Regions from separate parts of the Robertmurraya sp. FSL W8-0741 genome, predicted to be linked through region 3. Evidence: a T-box and tRNA genes for the amino acid it is inferred to sense, from the RefSeq annotation. Region 3 holds a T-box; the other regions hold tRNA genes.
What was found. A T-box is a leader RNA that pairs with one kind of tRNA and senses whether it is charged. The one in region 3 lies ahead of NST02_RS08720 (valine--tRNA ligase), so its partner is inferred to be a tRNA-Val.
Positions count from the first base shown of each region.

Region 1: it has a tRNA-Val gene. The T-box ahead of NST02_RS08720 (valine--tRNA ligase) is inferred to sense a tRNA for this amino acid. The anticodon was not compared.
Region 2: it has a tRNA-Val gene. The T-box ahead of NST02_RS08720 (valine--tRNA ligase) is inferred to sense a tRNA for this amino acid. The anticodon was not compared.

Region 1 covers NZ_JBBOQG010000001.1:4,127,836-4,134,114, forward strand. The annotation lists gene NST02_RS20095 (spore germination protein) at 1-702, opposite strand, end outside; gene NST02_RS20100 (GNAT family N-acetyltransferase) at 1,115-1,672, opposite strand; gene NST02_RS20105 (GNAT family N-acetyltransferase) at 1,692-2,261, opposite strand; tRNA gene NST02_RS20110 (tRNA-Leu) at 2,407-2,495, opposite strand; tRNA gene NST02_RS20115 (tRNA-Cys) at 2,529-2,603, opposite strand; tRNA gene NST02_RS20120 (tRNA-Gly) at 2,613-2,687, opposite strand; tRNA gene NST02_RS20125 (tRNA-Gln) at 2,691-2,765, opposite strand; tRNA gene NST02_RS20130 (tRNA-His) at 2,800-2,875, opposite strand; tRNA gene NST02_RS20135 (tRNA-Trp) at 2,887-2,960, opposite strand; tRNA gene NST02_RS20140 (tRNA-Tyr) at 3,073-3,156, opposite strand; tRNA gene NST02_RS20145 (tRNA-Phe) at 3,217-3,292, opposite strand; tRNA gene NST02_RS20150 (tRNA-Asp) at 3,456-3,532, opposite strand; tRNA gene NST02_RS20155 (tRNA-Met) at 3,566-3,639, opposite strand; tRNA gene NST02_RS20160 (tRNA-Val) at 3,700-3,775, opposite strand; tRNA gene NST02_RS20165 (tRNA-Glu) at 3,805-3,876, opposite strand; tRNA gene NST02_RS20170 (tRNA-Ser) at 3,888-3,980, opposite strand; tRNA gene NST02_RS20175 (tRNA-Asn) at 3,984-4,058, opposite strand; rRNA gene rrf (5S ribosomal RNA) at 4,226-4,342, opposite strand; rRNA gene NST02_RS20185 (23S ribosomal RNA) at 4,538-6,279, opposite strand, start outside.
Region 2 covers NZ_JBBOQG010000001.1:1,517,416-1,523,694, reverse strand. The annotation lists tRNA gene NST02_RS07370 (tRNA-Phe) at 1-7, opposite strand, end outside; tRNA gene NST02_RS07365 (tRNA-Asp) at 171-247, opposite strand; tRNA gene NST02_RS07360 (tRNA-Met) at 280-353, opposite strand; tRNA gene NST02_RS07355 (tRNA-Ser) at 518-610, opposite strand; tRNA gene NST02_RS07350 (tRNA-Ile) at 648-724, opposite strand; tRNA gene NST02_RS07345 (tRNA-Met) at 749-825, opposite strand; tRNA gene NST02_RS07340 (tRNA-Ala) at 912-987, opposite strand; tRNA gene NST02_RS07335 (tRNA-Pro) at 1,003-1,079, opposite strand; tRNA gene NST02_RS07330 (tRNA-Arg) at 1,085-1,161, opposite strand; tRNA gene NST02_RS07325 (tRNA-Leu) at 1,201-1,286, opposite strand; tRNA gene NST02_RS07320 (tRNA-Gly) at 1,294-1,368, opposite strand; tRNA gene NST02_RS07315 (tRNA-Leu) at 1,409-1,493, opposite strand; tRNA gene NST02_RS07310 (tRNA-Lys) at 1,566-1,641, opposite strand; tRNA gene NST02_RS07305 (tRNA-Thr) at 1,815-1,890, opposite strand; tRNA gene NST02_RS07300 (tRNA-Val) at 1,949-2,024, opposite strand; rRNA gene rrf (5S ribosomal RNA) at 2,049-2,165, opposite strand; rRNA gene NST02_RS07290 (23S ribosomal RNA) at 2,383-5,338, opposite strand; rRNA gene NST02_RS07285 (16S ribosomal RNA) at 5,992-6,279, opposite strand, start outside.
Region 3 covers NZ_JBBOQG010000001.1:1,804,135-1,810,413, forward strand. The annotation lists gene ysxE (spore coat protein YsxE) at 169-1,221, shown strand; gene NST02_RS08715 (hypothetical protein) at 1,291-1,482, opposite strand; T-box leader at 1,817-2,053, shown strand; gene NST02_RS08720 (valine--tRNA ligase) at 2,279-4,924, shown strand; gene NST02_RS08725 (bifunctional folylpolyglutamate synthase/dihydrofolate synthase) at 5,028-6,279, shown strand, end outside.

The DNA of each region.
Region 1 (6,279 bases), 2.3 Mb from region 3:
ACCGGATTCCAATATCCCATCGATGTCAATTCGTTCTAACCGTTGATTGATTTCTTCAATTAACGTTTCATCCGCAAGATCTTCGATATAAGCGAGGGCAATTGTAGTCTGTGTATATCGCCCCAGCTTTAATGTTTTTATTTTTAATTGAGGGCTTTTAATCTTTCTTCTTAACAAAGAGGTATTGACCTCCAATGTCTCAGTAAACCCTTCGCGCGGCCCTCTAACAACCAATTCACCTGTCGGCTCTTCAACAGCTCGTCTTTCCCACTTAGCCAATCCCAAGGCAAAGCCCTGTTCATCGCCTTCTAATAACAATATTGGATTCCCAACGGATAACTGTTCGATACAGGCCTCAAAAGAGGAGATCTTCACTACCTCTGCAACAGACAATGTCTCCTCAATCAAGGTTTTGGGATTAACAGTCCGCTTTTCGGATTTTTTCATAAGCGGAGTTAGCACATTGTTATCCATTTCTTCAACATTGGAGAGACCTTTTATGTAAATTAACTGAGCTTTTGTATGACCAGCAACTAAAAATGTACGAAAAACGACATCAGAACATTCTTTATAAAGCTCACACAGGATGTCCAAGTTTTTGTCCAAATCAGAAAATAGTGGCTTTGGAATTTGTTTATCACCTTGCTCTGTTTTATTAGTGTTCTTATTGAACTTAATCTTTTTTCGAAAAAACACCCGCATCCCACTTTCTCGATGGTATCCATTATATTCCTATATACGTAGTATCACACTTACCAAGCAAAATATACCATTTCCGTACTTGCCTGTTTCTTTAGTTCAACCCGTAAAAGAGGACGCGTTTACTTGAAACTACTTTCGGACCAAGCTCATAAATATTGAGCTACTCTTTTTCTGCGTAAAATCTTGTGTTTCTCGTATATGATGCTAAATAATTTGTTTGGATTAAGTATTTATAAACAGAATACCTATAAGAAAACGTTTTCATTTTTTCTAAGAATTCTTTTTAGCAGTTAAAATAGCATATTTCATACCCTACAATCGAGTTGCCCATTTTTATGAATGCTTTCATAAACTACTTTCCTTGATAAATTTATGTACGCTCCTTAAACAAATATGGGATCATTCTTTTTATTCATACTTCTTCGTGAAAAATATGATTATTCTCCCATTCCTCTCGAAGCAGTCCCATACGGACGGAATCATAATATTTGCCATTATAATAACGAACCTTCCTGAGCCTCGCTTCCTCTTTCATGCCAAGACCTTCTCCAACTTTAATCATTCTCATATTCCCTGACCAGGTTGTATAGCCAACACGAACTAATGGCAAAGTAAGAAATAAATGATTAATCCAAAGTTTAATCACTTTCTTTCCATAGCCTCCATTCCAATAATGCGGATCATAGATCACAATCCCCATTTCAAGCCAAAGCGAGGGCTTATGCTCCCAATAATAACCGACCGTTCCGATAACCAATCCCTTCACTTCAATCGCCCAACGCCGTTCATTATCGACATAATCATCCTTCTGACGTAAAAATTCCTCATATGAAATACTTTTATGTTCATAGTACGGAGCATCCCATTTTTTCCACTCGGGAGAATCCTCTTTATAGATTAATTCCCACAACCTACTTAAATCATCATTTGTAATTGGTCTAATTATTAAATCATTATCCTGATAACTCACTTCATCACCTAGCTCCCCATTAATAAAACAAATCAAACTCTTCCTTTAAAATGGCATATACCTTTAAATCCCAATATTGCCCTTTTATATACATGCTTTTTCTATTAATTCCTTCAAAAGTCATTCCTGCCTTCTCCATCACTCTTTGCGACGCTATATTCTCAACAAAGCATCTTGCTTGAATGCGCATGAGCTCCATCTGTTCAAAGCCAAATCTAATGATTGCTCTTGCTGCTTCTGTCGTAATTCCTTTCCCCCAATACTCTGGTGCAATCACATAGCCAATTTCTGCATTGTGATGATTCGTACTCCAAGAAACAAAATCAACGGTGCCGATAAAAGAACCCGTTTCTTTATCTTCTATTCCCCACGGAGCAATGTCCTCATTATTATATCGATTAAGGACAAAGTTAATAAATCTCTCGGTATCAGACATACTTCTATGTACATCCCAGGTTACATACTTTGCAACGTCTTCATTACTCGCATATGAAAACATCGCTGCCGTATCTGCTAATGTAACTTTACGAAGAAGTAGTCGTTCTGTTTCAAGCGTCGGCAAATTTTTATAAATATCCCCAATAACCATTCCATTCACTTCTCTCTGTAAAAATTTAAAATTATAATCTTACAATTTAACAGAGAAATATGAATTTTTCAATAGCCATTTTCTAGATCAAAAAAAGATTTAATCAAAAGATTAAATCTTTAAATATCGTATGTATTGGATTAAATGGTGCCGAGGACCGGAATCGAACCGGTACGGTAGTCACCTACCGCAGGATTTTAAGTCCTGTGCGTCTGCCAGTTCCGCCACCCCGGCTAGTTCAAAACTAGCATCTTTATTTTATAAAAATGGAGGCGGCAACCGGATTCGAACCGGTGAATAAAGGTTTTGCAGACCTTGGCCTTACCACTTGGCTATGCCGCCATATTAAATTGGAGCGGAAGACGGGATTCGAACCCGCGACCCCCACCTTGGCAAGGTGGTGTTCTACCACTGAACTACTTCCGCAAATGGCTGGGCTAGCAGGATTCGAACCTACGAATGACGGAGTCAAAGTCCGTTGCCTTACCACTTGGCTATAGCCCATTGATTAAGCAGTGTTTAATAAATCAAATTTAAATGGGGCGATCGATGGGAATCGAACCCACGAGTGTCGGAGCCACAATCCGATGCGTTAACCACTTCGCCACGACCGCCATTATAAAATTGGCAGGGGTAGTAGGAATCGAACCCACACCAAAGGTTTTGGAGACCTTCGTTCTACCTTTAAACTATACCCCTATATTATATATATGTTCAGAGTGTTTCTTTAAGAAGAAAATTATGAATAGCTATTTTGCTTCTTTTTACTACAAAAAGTAGTGGTTCCTTATTTTCACTATTGAGAAAAGGTTGGTGGAGGGGGACGGATTCGAACCGCCGAACCCGAAGGAGCGGATTTACAGTCCGCCGCGTTTAGCCACTTCGCTACCCCTCCAAGGTATATATATTTTATACATTAAAGTTCATTAAATTATAACATATTTTGATATAAAAATGGTGGCTCAGGACGGAATCGAACCGCCGACACAAGGATTTTCAGTCCTTTGCTCTACCGACTGAGCTACTGAGCCATCATGATATTCGTCCTACATATAGTTGGTCATTGTCCTTCGCCCTCATCTCAGAAAGTTAATTCGAGATGATGCTCGATGAGTGCGCTGGATGCTTATCCTTGCCGCTTATTCATCGTGCTCTACCGACTGAGCTACTGAGCCAACATATGTAAAAAGTAAATGGCGGTCCGGACGGGACTCGAACCCGCGACCTCCTGCGTGACAGGCAGGCATTCTAACCAACTGAACTACCGGACCAAAGTAGTTTTCAACTTTGTTGAAACTACTCGATTGCGGAGGCAGGATTTGAACCTGCGACCTTCGGGTTATGAGCCCGACGAGCTACCAGACTGCTCCACCCCGCGATAATAGTATATATCTAGATAAGCACATGCCACTAGATAGCTTAATGACTGTAAAAACAATGGTGGAGGATGACGGGATCGAACCGCCGACCCCCTGCTTGTAAGGCAGGTGCTCTCCCAGCTGAGCTAATCCTCCGGAACTGTTGCAACAAGTGCAACTTTAAATGACCCCTACGGGATTCGAACCCGTGTTACCGCCGTGAAAGGGCGGTGTCTTAACCGCTTGACCAAGGGGCCAGATATAATAATGGCGGAGAGCAAGGGATTTGAACCCTTGAGACAGGTTTTGCCCGCCTACACGATTTCCAATCGTGCTCCTTCGGCCACTCGGACAGCTCTCCTAATGGCTCCGCGGGTAGGATTCGAACCTACGACCGATCGGTTAACAGCCGATTGCTCTACCACTGAGCTACCGCGGAAAATTATTAACTCATTCCTCTAGCTTGATTGCTTCCCGATTGTCCTCATCTCAGAAAGTTGATTCAAGTAGCAGCTCGATGAGTACAACTCGCAGGACATTCAGGATGCTTTGCTCGTTGCTCTACCACTGAGCTACCGCGGAATAAAAAATATATATAGAATATTCGCCCGGCAACGTCCTACTCTCACAAGGGGACAGCCCCTAACTACCATCGGCGCTGAGAAGCTTAACTTCCGTGTTCGGTATGGGAACGGGTGTGACCTTCTCGCCATTATCACCGGACCAATTATTTATTAAGACATATTCTATTATACCGATTTACAGTATTTTTTCAAGAGAAAATTTAGTTTGACTCTGAAAAATACGATTGATAGATATCATTGCATTACAAAATCGCTTTGTACCTTCAAAACTAGATAATGGATGAAGAAGAGAAATTACAGAGAATCTTATCAAGCGGATTTTTTCCACTTTTATTTGGTTAAGTCCTCGAACGATTAGTATCAGTCAGCTCCACATGTCACCATGCTTCCACCTCTGACCTATCAACCTGATCATCTTTCAGGGTTCTTACTAGCTTGCGCTATGGGAAATCTCATCTTGAGGGGGGCTTCATGCTTAGATGCTTTCAGCACTTATCCCTTCCGCACATAGCTACCCAGCGATGCTCTTGGCAGAACAACTGGTACACCAGCGGTGCGTCCATCCCGGTCCTCTCGTACTAAGGACAGCTCCTCTCAAATTTCCTACGCCCACGACGGATAGGGACCGAACTGTCTCACGACGTTCTGAACCCAGCTCGCGTACCGCTTTAATGGGCGAACAGCCCAACCCTTGGGACCGACTACAGCCCCAGGATGCGATGAGCCGACATCGAGGTGCCAAACCTCCCCGTCGATGTGGACTCTTGGGGGAGATAAGCCTGTTATCCCCGGGGTAGCTTTTATCCGTTGAGCGATGGCCCTTCCATGCGGAACCACCGGATCACTAAGCCCGACTTTCGTCCCTGCTCGACTTGTAGGTCTCGCAGTCAAGCTCCCTTGTGCCTTTACACTCTACGAATGATTTCCAACCATTCTGAGGGAACCTTTGGGCGCCTCCGTTACTCTTTAGGAGGCGACCGCCCCAGTCAAACTGCCCACCTGACACTGTCTCCCACCTCGATCAGAGGTGCGGGTTAGAATGTCAATACAGCCAGAGTAGTATCCCACCGACGCCTCCACCGAAGCTAGCGCTCCGGCTTCCACGGCTCCTACCTATCCTGTACAAGCTGTACCAAAATTCAATATCAGGCTACAGTAAAGCTCCACGGGGTCTTTCCGTCCTGTCGCGGGTAACCTGCATCTTCACAGGTACTATAATTTCACCGAGTCTCTCGTTGAGACAGTGCCCAGATCGTTACGCCTTTCGTGCGGGTCGGAACTTACCCGACAAGGAATTTCGCTACCTTAGGACCGTTATAGTTACGGCCGCCGTTTACTGGGGCTTCAATTCAGAGCTTCGCGTAAGCTAACCCCTCCTCTTAACCTTCCAGCACCGGGCAGGCGTCAGCCCCTATACTTCGCCTTGCGGCTTCGCAGAGACCTGTGTTTTTGCTAAACAGTCGCCTGGGCCTATTCACTGCGGCTCTTCAGGGCTATGCACCCTAAAAAGCACCCCTTCTCCCGAAGTTACGGGGTCATTTTGCCGAGTTCCTTAACGAGAGTTCTCTCGCTCACCTTAGGATTCTCTCCTCGCCTACCTGTGTCGGTTTGCGGTACGGGCACCTGTTTTCTCACTAGAGGCTTTTCTTGGCAGTGTGGAATCAGGAACTTCGGTACTTGATTTCCCTCGCTGTCACAGCTCAAGCGTATGGCAAGCGGATTTGCCTACTTGCCGCTCTAACTGCTTAGACGCACATATCCAGCAGTGCGCTTACCCTATCCTCCTGCGTCCCCCCATCGCTCAAACAAAAACGAGGTGGTACAGGAATATCAACCTGTTGTCCATCGCCTACGCCTTTCGGCCTCGGCTTAGGTCCCGACTAACCCTGAGCGGACGAGCCTTCCTCAGGAAACCTTAGGCATTCGGTGGATGGGATTCTCACCCATCTTTCGCTACTCATACCGGCATTCTCACTTCTAAGCGCTCCACCAGTCCTTCCGGTCTAGCTTCAACGCCCTTAGAACGCTCTCCTACCGCGTACACCTACGGTGTACACCCACAGCTTCGGTGATACG
Region 2 (6,279 bases), 290 kb from region 3:
CTGAGCCGTAATAATATTAAATTCCTATAACACATTTTCCGAATGTCCTTCGCCCTCATCTCAGAAAGTTGATTCAAGATGATGCTCGATGAGTGCGCTGGATGCTTATCCTTGCCGCTTATTCATCGTGCTCTACCGACTGAGCTACTGAGCCATCATATGTAAGTAAATGGCGGTCCGGACGGGACTCGAACCCGCGACCTCCTGCGTGACAGGCAGGCATTCTAACCAACTGAACTACCGGACCAAAGTAGTTTCAACTTTATTGAAACTACTCGATTGCGGAGGCAGGATTTGAACCTGCGACCTTCGGGTTATGAGCCCGACGAGCTACCAGACTGCTCCACCCCGCGCTAATAGTATATATCTAGATAAGCGCATGCTACTAGATAGCTTAATGACTGTCCCGATTTCAGTATGCTTACTCGAGGAAGAACTTCAATCGGTACAACTCGCAGTTTACTCAGTGAAGTAACGCTTGTTGCTCCACCCTGCGCTAATAGTAAAATTGGTGATATGGCGGAGGAAGAGGGATTCGAACCCCCGCGCGGTTTAACCCGCCTGTCGGTTTTCAAGACCGATCCCTTCAGCCAGACTTGGGTATTCCTCCGAAATATTATAGGTTGTTTTGCTTATGCAAAAAATAGTGGTGGACCTTGTAGGACTCGAACCTACGACCGGACGGTTATGAGCCGTCTGCTCTAACCAGCTGAGCTAAAGGTCCAATAAAGCTTTTGTGGTAAAATATTGGTAGCGGCGGAGGGGATCGAACCCCCGACCTTACGGGTATGAACCGTACGCTCTAGCCAGCTGAGCTACACCGCCAAATATAATATGATAAATACTCACTTTTATTATGAGCCATTATAAGAATGAATATATTCAATTTATTTCGTTGTGTGAATAATTATTGGTGGAGCCTAGCGGGATCGAACCGCTGACCTCCTGCGTGCAAGGCAGGCGCTCTCCCAGCTGAGCTAAGGCCCCATCATTATAGCATAGTGGTCGGGAAGACAGGATTCGAACCTGCGACCCCTTGGTCCCAAACCAAGTGCTCTACCAAGCTGAGCTACTTCCCGTTACATGGCGCGCCCGAGAGGAGTCGAACCCCTAACCTTTTGATCCGTAGTCAAACGCTCTATCCAATTGAGCTACGGGCGCAATATAACAGTCATTTCCACTACTGTGAAAAAACTTTAATGCCGAGGACCGGAATCGAACCGGTACGGTAGTCACCTACCGCAGGATTTTAAGTCCTGTGCGTCTGCCAGTTCCGCCACCCCGGCTAATAAATGGAGCGGAAGACGGGATTCGAACCCGCGACCCCCACCTTGGCAAGGTGGTGTTCTACCACTGAACTACTTCCGCAAAATTAATCGATTAAAAAAGCAGATATATTATTTTTTCTTGGTGCGGGTGAAGGGAGTCGAACCCCCACGCCTTGCGGCGCTAGATCCTAAGTCTAGTGCGTCTGCCAATTCCGCCACACCCGCATGTTAAAATCATAAGTTCTTTTTACTGACGTATATTAAAGAAAGATATTTTTCCCTACATCGTAAGAACTTTGGTGAGCCATGAAGGACTCGAACCTTCGACCCTCTGATTAAAAGTCAGATGCTCTACCGACTGAGCTAATGGCTCTGAAGTAAATATGCGCTGCTATCAAATTTTCAACTTTGAGATAAAAAGCATCTACGATGTCCCCACCTCAGAAAGTTAACTCAAGCAGCAGCTCGATGGGTACAACTCGCAGCAAATTCATAGATGAATTGCTCGTTGCTCTACCGACTGAGCTAATGGCTCTAAATCTAAAATGGTGCCGGCCAGAGGACTCGAACCCCCAACCTACTGATTACAAGTCAGTTGCTCTACCAATTGAGCTAGGCCGGCATATATGTTAAGACAGAAAATGAAAAGGTACATTATTTTCGCTAACGCGAAAAAATGTTGGTGGAGGATGACGGGATCGAACCGCCGACCCCCTGCTTGTAAGGCAGGTGCTCTCCCAGCTGAGCTAATCCTCCGAAATAGCAATTTATTATTAAACAGCCCGGCAACGTCCTACTCTCACAAGGGGACAGCCCCTAACTACCATCGGCGCTGAGAAGCTTAACTTCCGTGTTCGGTATGGGAACGGGTGTGACCTTCTCGCTATCGCCACCGGACCTATTTAAATTATCAAGACAAATTCTATTATAATGGTTTTAACTTTTTTTTCAAGTAGAAATTCAAAAGAATTTTCCTTCATAACTAATTGTTAAAAATAATTAAAACTTCCTTATAATAAACTTTTTATGTAACATGAGAACATAACAACATGAAAATCTATTGTACCCTCAAAACTAGATAATGGATGAAGAAGAAAAAGACCGAGTAACCTATTTGGTTAAGTCCTCGAACGATTAGTATCAGTCAGCTCCACATGTCACCATGCTTCCACCTCTGACCTATCAACCTGATCATCTTTCAGGGTTCTTACTAGCTTGCGCTATGGGAAATCTCATCTTGAGGGGGGCTTCATGCTTAGATGCTTTCAGCACTTATCCCTTCCGCACATAGCTACCCAGCGATGCTCTTGGCAGAACAACTGGTACACCAGCGGTGCGTCCATCCCGGTCCTCTCGTACTAAGGACAGCTCCTCTCAAATTTCCTACGCCCACGACGGATAGGGACCGAACTGTCTCACGACGTTCTGAACCCAGCTCGCGTACCGCTTTAATGGGCGAACAGCCCAACCCTTGGGACCGACTACAGCCCCAGGATGCGATGAGCCGACATCGAGGTGCCAAACCTCCCCGTCGATGTGGACTCTTGGGGGAGATAAGCCTGTTATCCCCGGGGTAGCTTTTATCCGTTGAGCGATGGCCCTTCCATGCGGAACCACCGGATCACTAAGCCCGACTTTCGTCCCTGCTCGACTTGTAGGTCTCGCAGTCAAGCTCCCTTGTGCCTTTACACTCTACGAATGATTTCCAACCATTCTGAGGGAACCTTTGGGCGCCTCCGTTACTCTTTAGGAGGCGACCGCCCCAGTCAAACTGCCCACCTGACACTGTCTCCCACCTCGATCAGAGGTGCGGGTTAGAATGTCAATACAGCCAGAGTAGTATCCCACCGACGCCTCCACCGAAGCTAGCGCTCCGGCTTCCACGGCTCCTACCTATCCTGTACAAGCTGTACCAAAATTCAATATCAGGCTACAGTAAAGCTCCACGGGGTCTTTCCGTCCTGTCGCGGGTAACCTGCATCTTCACAGGTACTATAATTTCACCGAGTCTCTCGTTGAGACAGTGCCCAGATCGTTACGCCTTTCGTGCGGGTCGGAACTTACCCGACAAGGAATTTCGCTACCTTAGGACCGTTATAGTTACGGCCGCCGTTTACTGGGGCTTCAATTCAGAGCTTCGCGTAAGCTAACCCCTCCTCTTAACCTTCCAGCACCGGGCAGGCGTCAGCCCCTATACTTCGCCTTGCGGCTTCGCAGAGACCTGTGTTTTTGCTAAACAGTCGCCTGGGCCTATTCACTGCGGCTCTTCAGGGCTATGCACCCTAAAAAGCACCCCTTCTCCCGAAGTTACGGGGTCATTTTGCCGAGTTCCTTAACGAGAGTTCTCTCGCTCACCTTAGGATTCTCTCCTCGCCTACCTGTGTCGGTTTGCGGTACGGGCACCTGTTTTCTCACTAGAGGCTTTTCTTGGCAGTGTGGAATCAGGAACTTCGGTACTTGATTTCCCTCGCTGTCACAGCTCAAGCGTATGGCAAGCGGATTTGCCTACTTGCCGCTCTAACTGCTTAGACGCACATATCCAGCAGTGCGCTTACCCTATCCTCCTGCGTCCCCCCATCGCTCAAACAAAAACGAGGTGGTACAGGAATATCAACCTGTTGTCCATCGCCTACGCCTTTCGGCCTCGGCTTAGGTCCCGACTAACCCTGAGCGGACGAGCCTTCCTCAGGAAACCTTAGGCATTCGGTGGATGGGATTCTCACCCATCTTTCGCTACTCATACCGGCATTCTCACTTCTAAGCGCTCCACCAGTCCTTCCGGTCTAGCTTCAACGCCCTTAGAACGCTCTCCTACCGCGTACACCTACGGTGTACACCCACAGCTTCGGTGATACGTTTAGCCCCGGTACATTTTCGGCGCGGGGTCACTCGACCAGTGAGCTATTACGCACTCTTTAAATGATGGCTGCTTCTAAGCCAACATCCTGGTTGTCTAAGCAACCCCACATCCTTTTCCACTTAACGTATACTTTGGGACCTTAGCTGGTGGTCTGGGCTGTTTCCCTTTTGACTACGGATCTTATCACTCGCAGTCTGACTCCCACGTTTAAGTACTTGGCATTCGGAGTTTGTCTGAATTCGGTAACCCGATGAGGGCCCCTAGTCCAAACAGTGCTCTACCTCCAAGACTCGTTCTTCGTGAGGCTAGCCCTAAAGCTATTTCGGAGAGAACCAGCTATCTCCAAGTTCGATTGGAATTTCTCCGCTACCCACACCTCATCCCCGCACTTTTCAACGTGCGTGGGTTCGGTCCTCCATTCAGTGTTACCTGAACTTCAACCTGGACATGGGTAGATCACCTGGTTTCGGGTCTACGACTACATACTCAAGACGCCCTATTCAGACTCGCTTTCGCTGCGGCTCCGTCTTCTCAACTTAACCTTGCATGCAATCGTAACTCGCCGGTTCATTCTACAAAAGGCACGCTATCACCCAGCATGTTTCCAAAGGAAAATATGCATAGGGCTCTAACTACTTGTAGGCACACGGTTTCAGGTTCTCTTTCACTCCCCTTCCGGGGTGCTTTTCACCTTTCCCTCACGGTACTGGTTCACTATCGGTCACTAGGGAGTATTTAGCCTTGGGAGATGGTCCTCCCAGCTTCCGACGGGATTTCACGTGTCCCGCCGTACTCAGGATCCACTCAAGAGGGAACGAAGTTTCAACTACAGGGTTGTTACCTTCTCTGACCAGCCTTTCCAGACTTGTTCGTTTACTCCGTTCCTTTGTAACTCCGTATAGAGTGTCCTACAACCCCAAGAGGCAAGCCTCTTGGTTTGGGCTAATCCCGTTTCGCTCGCCGCTACTCAGGGAATCGCGTTTGCTTTCTCTTCCTCCGGGTACTTAGATGTTTCAGTTCCCCGGGTCTGCCTTCCATCCCCTATGTATTCAGGTATGGATACCATCCCATTACGGATGATGGGTTTCCCCATTCGGAAATCTCCGGATCAAAGCTTACTTACAGCTCCCCGAAGCATATCGGTGTTAGTCCCGTCCTTCATCGGCTCCTAGTGCCAAGGCATCCACCGTGCGCCCTTTATAACTTAACCATTCGGCAAATGATCAGCTACACATCTCTTCGTCATCTTCACTCGTCAGCATCCTCACGTACAGACTACGTACGCTCCGGTACTTCCTCGCTTGATTCCTCGACTTGTTTGCTTCTCATTTCCCTCAACTTTCGGCTTCCGATAAGCGGCGCATCTCTGCGTCAGCTCCCTCTCTACGCTCCTCACGTACCCATTCCGTACGCTCCGATGCTCGTTCGGTCGCTTCCTTGATCTGCTTGCTTCTCGAAACCCTCTTGTTCGGCTTTCAATACATCAACACAACTTTGTGTGATTTCTTGAAACCCTCGCGGTTTACTCTATGAATAAATCAATAGAGAGAAAAACTAAAATGGCGATTACTCGGTAATTTCTTGGTTCTTCTTCATTATCATTATCTAGTTTTCAAGGTACAAACGGCGAATGATAAGCTTCGCATCTTTTCGTCAACTTCCCTCGTTCTGCTCCTCATGTATCAAATACACTCCGGTGCCCACTCAGTCGTTTCCTCAATCTGCTCGCTTCTAATTCACCTTCATTCTATTTTGAGAGATTGCACTCTCAAAACTAAACAAACCATACGGCTATTTTGACTTGGCAAAATAGCTTCATCAACTTTACGATTTATGAGACATCTAAGCCTCAATATTCCTTAGAAAGGAGGTGATCCAGCCGCACCTTCCGATACGGCTACCTTGTTACGACTTCACCCCAATCATCTGTCCCACCTTAGGCGGCTGGCTCTAGTGGTTTCACTGAATTTCCGACTACTTTTATCAGATACTCAGTGAAACCACCAGTTACCTCACCGACTTCGGGTGTTACAAACTCTCGTGGTGTGACGGGCGGTGTGTACAAGGCCCGGGAACGTATTCACCGCGGCATGCTGATCCGCGATTACTAGCGATTCCGGCTTCATGTAGGCGAGTTGCAGCCTACAATCC
Region 3 (6,279 bases):
AGGCTGGGTGGGTTGGTCGGTGGAAACCTGCTCGTCCTGTTTTATCTATGTTGAAAGAGAAAATGTTTCGGATATGAAAGCAAAAACACGCTAACATAAACGACACTGCTTCAAGAAAGTTTTATTGCACTGGCTTAGTTATTAGCCTATGGAAAGAAGTGAGTTCGTATGAGTGAAACGAATCATTTGCAGGAAGTTGAACCGATTTTAAGCCATTATGGAATACAGCCCCATTTTGTAGAAGGCTTTCAAAAGGTAAAAAGAATTTATTCAAATAAAGGGATATTTGCTTTAAAAAAAATAACTCCTCAACAAGGAACCGATTTTATTAAGCATATTCAATTTCTCTATCAAAAAGGCTTCAATCGCATTATTCCTATTTATCCGACTCTTGATGGAAGATATGCGGTGATTCATGGGAAAAACTTGTACTATTTAATGCCTTGGCTTCCCAATGAAATAAAAGAGGATCGCAATGAGCTCCATCAGCAAATGTTTCGAGAGCTTGCGCGGCTTCATACATTATCAGTTCGCGAGGTCACGATTGATAAAGAAGAGAAAAACGTGCATTATGAGAATACGGTTCGTGAGTGGGATAAAGAGAATGAATTTCTTGACGGGTTTTTAGCGCAATGTGAGGGAAAGTGGTATATGTCGCCGTTTGAGCTCCTGTTTTGTCTCTATTATCATGATATCAGTCAAGCATTGCGCTTTTCCACAAATAAATTTAAGGAATGGTATGAAAAAACAAAAGATGACAATAAGGCAAGAGTTGTTTTAGCGCATGGCAAGCTTTCAACTGAGCATTTCCTTTATGACGACAAAGGCTATGGTTATTTTACAAACTTTGAAAACAGCAAGCAAAGTTCACCGATGCATGACCTTTTGCCATTTTTATCAAGAACGTTAAAAACGTACCCGAAGTCACATGAAGATTGTGTTGATTGGATTTACACTTATTTCAAATATTTTCCTTTAAGGGATGACGAATTAAATCTCTTTTTAAGTTATTTTTCCCATCCCCATGGATTTTTAGCTGTTGTGGAAGAATATTATAAATCGCGAAATAGGGATGAGCGAAAATATGTTCAAAAATTACAAAGACATTATTGGCATCTTAAAAACACAGAATATATCGTTATGCGTATTGATGAGATTGAAAGACAAAAACGGCTTGAAAAGGAAGCTCAAGCCGAAGCGCAATCTCAAGGTAATACTTAAAGACTATAGTATTTTCGCACTCTTATAAATCGCTCCGAGGAACAATCTTTATGAAAGGTTGTTCCGCTGTTATAATAACTCAATTTTAAGGGCTACTGTTATTAGGACAAGAGCAATTAAAAACAGTACATCGAAAGCAGTTGGAAATAAAATCGTACGTATCCCTTGAAATATGCAAAATGGAATGGCAAATTGATGCAGGACGTCTCGAGATTTTTTCAACCACGGTGGAAGCGCATATGGATTATATTTTCTCCTCACAATCTCTTCCCCCTTTTCCCCAATGGGTATTTTCCTTATTACTTAATCTATGTCCCTTGCTTTGGGATTGTGCGAAAAACGTTGTTGAGGCTCTGTTAGTCCGATAGGAGTCGAGTTCCGGAATTATTGGTGGAATTTCCGGAATTACGTCATGAATTTCCGGAATTACCCCAAAAAATTCCGGAAATTCATCTGACATAGTCGATTTTTCACGTACAATTCCTCTCAATGAAGTTTCATTTTCTGAAAAACTGTATATACTAAAAAAAAATCAGTTATCCTTATTGACGTCAGTCTTTGTTTTTATGTAGTATATTGATTATACAAATAGAGTTATATTGCTATGATAGGGAAGAGTACGGTGGTTCCTTGCTTTAAGAGAGGAAAACCATGAGCTGAAAGGTTTTCTAAGCAACACCAGTGGAAGTCGCCCTTGAGCATCTTTTGCGAACGAACGACTTTCAAGTAGTAAAAGACGGGGAATCCGTTATCTAGTTAAGTGCCAATCGATATGGGAAATATGGATTGGAAAAAAGGTGGTACCGCGAAGCAAACTCCATTCGTCCTTTTGATGACGAATGGAGTTTTTTCATTAGGAAATTAAAGTTTTCGCAATGGTAGATAACTTTTATATTAAGTGTATCTACGACTAGCTCCAGCGCTTATCGCTTAGCAAACTTCAGTCGATAAGTCAATTGAAGGTGCTTGCGCCGCAAATTTGTTATGCACGGCGAAGAGCAAGGCGCCCCGCGCTTTTGATTTTGGAATGAAAGAGGAAGAAGAAAGGAAGAGTGAAATGGAAACAAATGAGCTATCGATGCCAACGAAATATGATCCGAATACAATTGAAAAGGGTCGTTATGATTGGTGGGTGAAAGGAAAGTTTTTTGAAGCACAAAATGATGAGAAAAAAGAACCGTATACAATCGTTATTCCTCCACCAAATGTTACAGGAAAGCTTCATTTAGGACATGCATGGGATACGACATTGCAAGATATATTAACGCGTATGAAAAGAATGCAAGGCTATGACGTATTGTGGCTGCCAGGAATGGACCATGCGGGAATAGCGACACAAGCAAAGGTTGAGGAGAAGCTCCGTCAAGAAGGAGTAAGCCGGTATGATTTAGGCAGAGATAAATTTGTTGAAGAAACATGGAAGTGGAAGGAAGAGTATGCAGCTCATATTCGAGCACAATGGGCGAAGCTAGGGCTCGGTTTAGACTATAGCCGAGAGCGTTTTACTCTTGATGAAGGGCTGTCGAAAGCGGTCCGCGAAGTGTTTGTCTCCTTATATAAAAAGGGACTTATTTATCGCGGTGAATACATTATTAACTGGGACCCGTCCACCAAAACAGCATTATCTGATATCGAGGTTATTTATAAGGATGTTCAAGGTGCTTTTTATCATATGAACTATCCTCTTGCAGATGGCTCAGGTTCGATTGAAGTAGCGACTACTCGTCCCGAAACAATGCTTGGTGATACGGCGGTTGCTGTTCATCCAGAAGATGAGCGCTACAAGCATTTAATCGGCAAAAAAGTGATTCTTCCAATTGTTGGCCGTGAAATTCCAATTGTAGCTGATGACTATGTAGATATGGAGTTTGGTTCAGGCGCAGTAAAAATAACACCAGCCCATGATCCGAATGACTTTGAATTAGGAAATCGCCATAATCTTGAACGGGTTCTTGTGATGAATGAAGACGGTACAATGAATGAAAAAGCAGGGAAGTATAAAGGGATGGATCGCTTTGAGTGCCGCAAGCAAATTGTGAAAGATTTGCAAGAACAAGGAGTTCTTTTCAAAATTGAGGAGCATATGCACTCTGTTGGCCATTCAGAACGTAGTGGCGCTGTTGTCGAGCCATATTTATCAACGCAATGGTTTGTCAAAATGCAGCCGCTCGCTGATGAGGCGATTGCCCTTCAACAGAAGGAAGAAAAAGTGCATTTTGTTCCAGACCGTTTTGAAAAGACATATTTGCACTGGATGGAAAATATTCGCGATTGGTGTATTTCTCGCCAGCTTTGGTGGGGGCATCGCATTCCTGCCTGGTATCACAAGGAAACGGGTGAGGTTTATGTCGAGCATGAACCACCTGCTGATATTGAAAACTGGGAGCAGGATAACGACGTTTTAGACACGTGGTTCAGTTCCGCATTATGGCCGTTTTCGACGATGGGCTGGCCGGATACAGAATCTGCTGATTATAAGCGTTACTATTCAACGGCAGCACTTGTAACAGGTTATGATATCATTTTCTTCTGGGTATCAAGAATGATTTTCCAAGGACTCGAATTTACAGGAGAACGTCCATTCAAAGATGTTCTTATACATGGTTTGGTTCGGGATGCACAAGGTCGAAAAATGAGCAAATCATTAGGCAATGGTGTCGATCCAATGGATGTTATTGCACAATATGGCGCTGACTCTTTACGCTACTTCCTTTCAACTGGAAGTTCACCTGGTCAAGATTTACGTTTTAGCATGGAAAAGGTCGAAGCGACTTGGAATTTTGCTAATAAAATTTGGAACGCATCACGCTTCGCTTTAATGAATATGAATGGATTGAAGTATGATGAAATTGATCTAAGCGGTGAGAAGTCGGTAGCAGACAAATGGATTCTCACCCGTTTAAATGAGACCATTGATACAGTAACAAGACTATCTGAACGTTATGAATTTGGTGAGGTTGGCCGAATTCTTTATAATTTCATTTGGGATGATTTTTGTGATTGGTATATTGAAATGGCAAAGTTGCCGTTATACGGGGATGATGAAGCTGCGAAAAAGACGACGCGCTCAATTTTAGCATATGTGCTGGATAATACAATGCGTCTGCTTCATCCGTTCATGCCGTTCATTACTGAAGAAATTTGGCAAAATCTCCCGCATGAAGGTGAGTCGATTACAACTGCGAAATGGCCTGAAGTGAACGAAGAACTTTCTGACAGTGAAGCATCTGCGGAAATGAAATTGTTGGTGGAAATCATTCGTTCAGTCCGAAATATTCGTGCTGAAGTAAACACACCGATGAGCAAGAAAATCAACATCCTTGTCAAAGTAAAGGATGACCATATTCTGCAAGTATTGGATAAAAATCGTTCCTATTTAGAACGGTTCTGTAATCCAGAGGAGCTTGAAATTGGCAAGAATATTCTGATTCCTGATAAAGCGATGACGGCAGTGGTTACTGGGGCAGAAATTATTTTACCACTTGAAGGTTTAATTAACATAGCTGAAGAAATTGCTCGTCTTGAAAAAGAGCTTGATAAATGGAATAAAGAAGTGGAAAGAGTTCAAAAGAAACTAAGGAATGAAGGCTTTGTGAAGAAAGCTCCAGAAAAAGTGATTGCCGAGGAAAGAGTGAAGGAAGCGGATTACCTAGAGAAAAGAGCAGCTGTGGAGCTCCGTATTAAAGAGTTAAAGGGTCAATGAGCAGTTGTGAAGACGAATCCGTTTGGCGGATTCGTCTTCACTGTCTGAAAGGATATTGGTTAATATCATATGTTCTAGCATAATGGAAAAAGGTGAAAATGATATGTTTCAGTCTTATGAAGAAGCGTTGAATTGGATTCATTCACGCTTGAGATTAGGGGTTAAGCCAGGATTAAAAAGAATGGAATGGATGATGGACAAGCTAGATCATCCTGAGAAAAAAATTCCGACCATACATATTGGAGGAACGAATGGAAAAGGCTCAACGGTGACGTATTTAGGCTCGATTTTGCAAGCGTCAGGTTTAAAGGTTGGAACGTTCACCTCTCCTTATTTCGAACATTTTAATGAGCGAATTTCCATTAATGGCCATTCGATTAGTGAGGAAGATTTGGTCAAGATTACAAATGTGATTAAACCACTAAGTGATGAACTAGAGCAGACGGAGCTTGGCTCCCCTACTGAATTTGAAGTGATTACCGCCATGAGTTTTTACTATTTTGCTGAGGTCGCTCCTGTCGATCTTGCCATTTATGAGGTTGGACTTGGTGGCAGGTTTGACTCCACCAATATCATCACGCCGCAAATATCAATTATAACAAGCATCGGCCTTGATCACATCAATATTTTAGGGAATAGCTATGAGCAAATCGCCTTTGAAAAAGCGGGAATTATAAAGCCAGGCATCCCAATTTTAACAGCCGTTAAGCAGCCTGAAGCATTTAATGTCATTAGAGAAAAAGCAGCGCAAATGGATGCGGCTATACATCGTCTTGGCGAGCATTTTTTTATTGATCATCATGTTTCACTCGAGAATGGTGAACGTTTCTCCCTGCAAACGTCAAAAAGTTATTTAGAGAATTTAGAAATTAGAATGCTCGGACAGCATCAAACGGAAAATGCCGCTTTGGCAGTTGAAGCAGCCATCCTTTTAGCAGCTTCTTACAAAATTGCAGAAGAGGATATTCGCCAAGGGTTGAAAAAAGCATACTGGCCTGGAAGATTTGAAATCGTTTCTTCTTCCCCATTAATCGTCCTGGATGGGGCCCATAATGAAGAGGGGATTGAAACGCTAGTTGTGGAATTAAAACGCCGTTTTCCTGGGCGAAAAAAAAGGTTGATTTTTGCTGCGCTCGGCGATAAAAAAGTAGATAACATGATCAAAAAGCTAGACTCGGTCTCCCAGATGATTACATTCGTGAGCTTTGACTTTCCTCGAGCGGCAAATGCAGAGGAGCTCTATCAGTTTAGTAGCCTGGCCCATAAACGAGCGGAAAGCGATTGGCAAAAAGCAATTTCAGAAGAGTTGCGAGCGCTGGAAAGCAATGAAATGCTAATTATTACGGGTTCTCTCT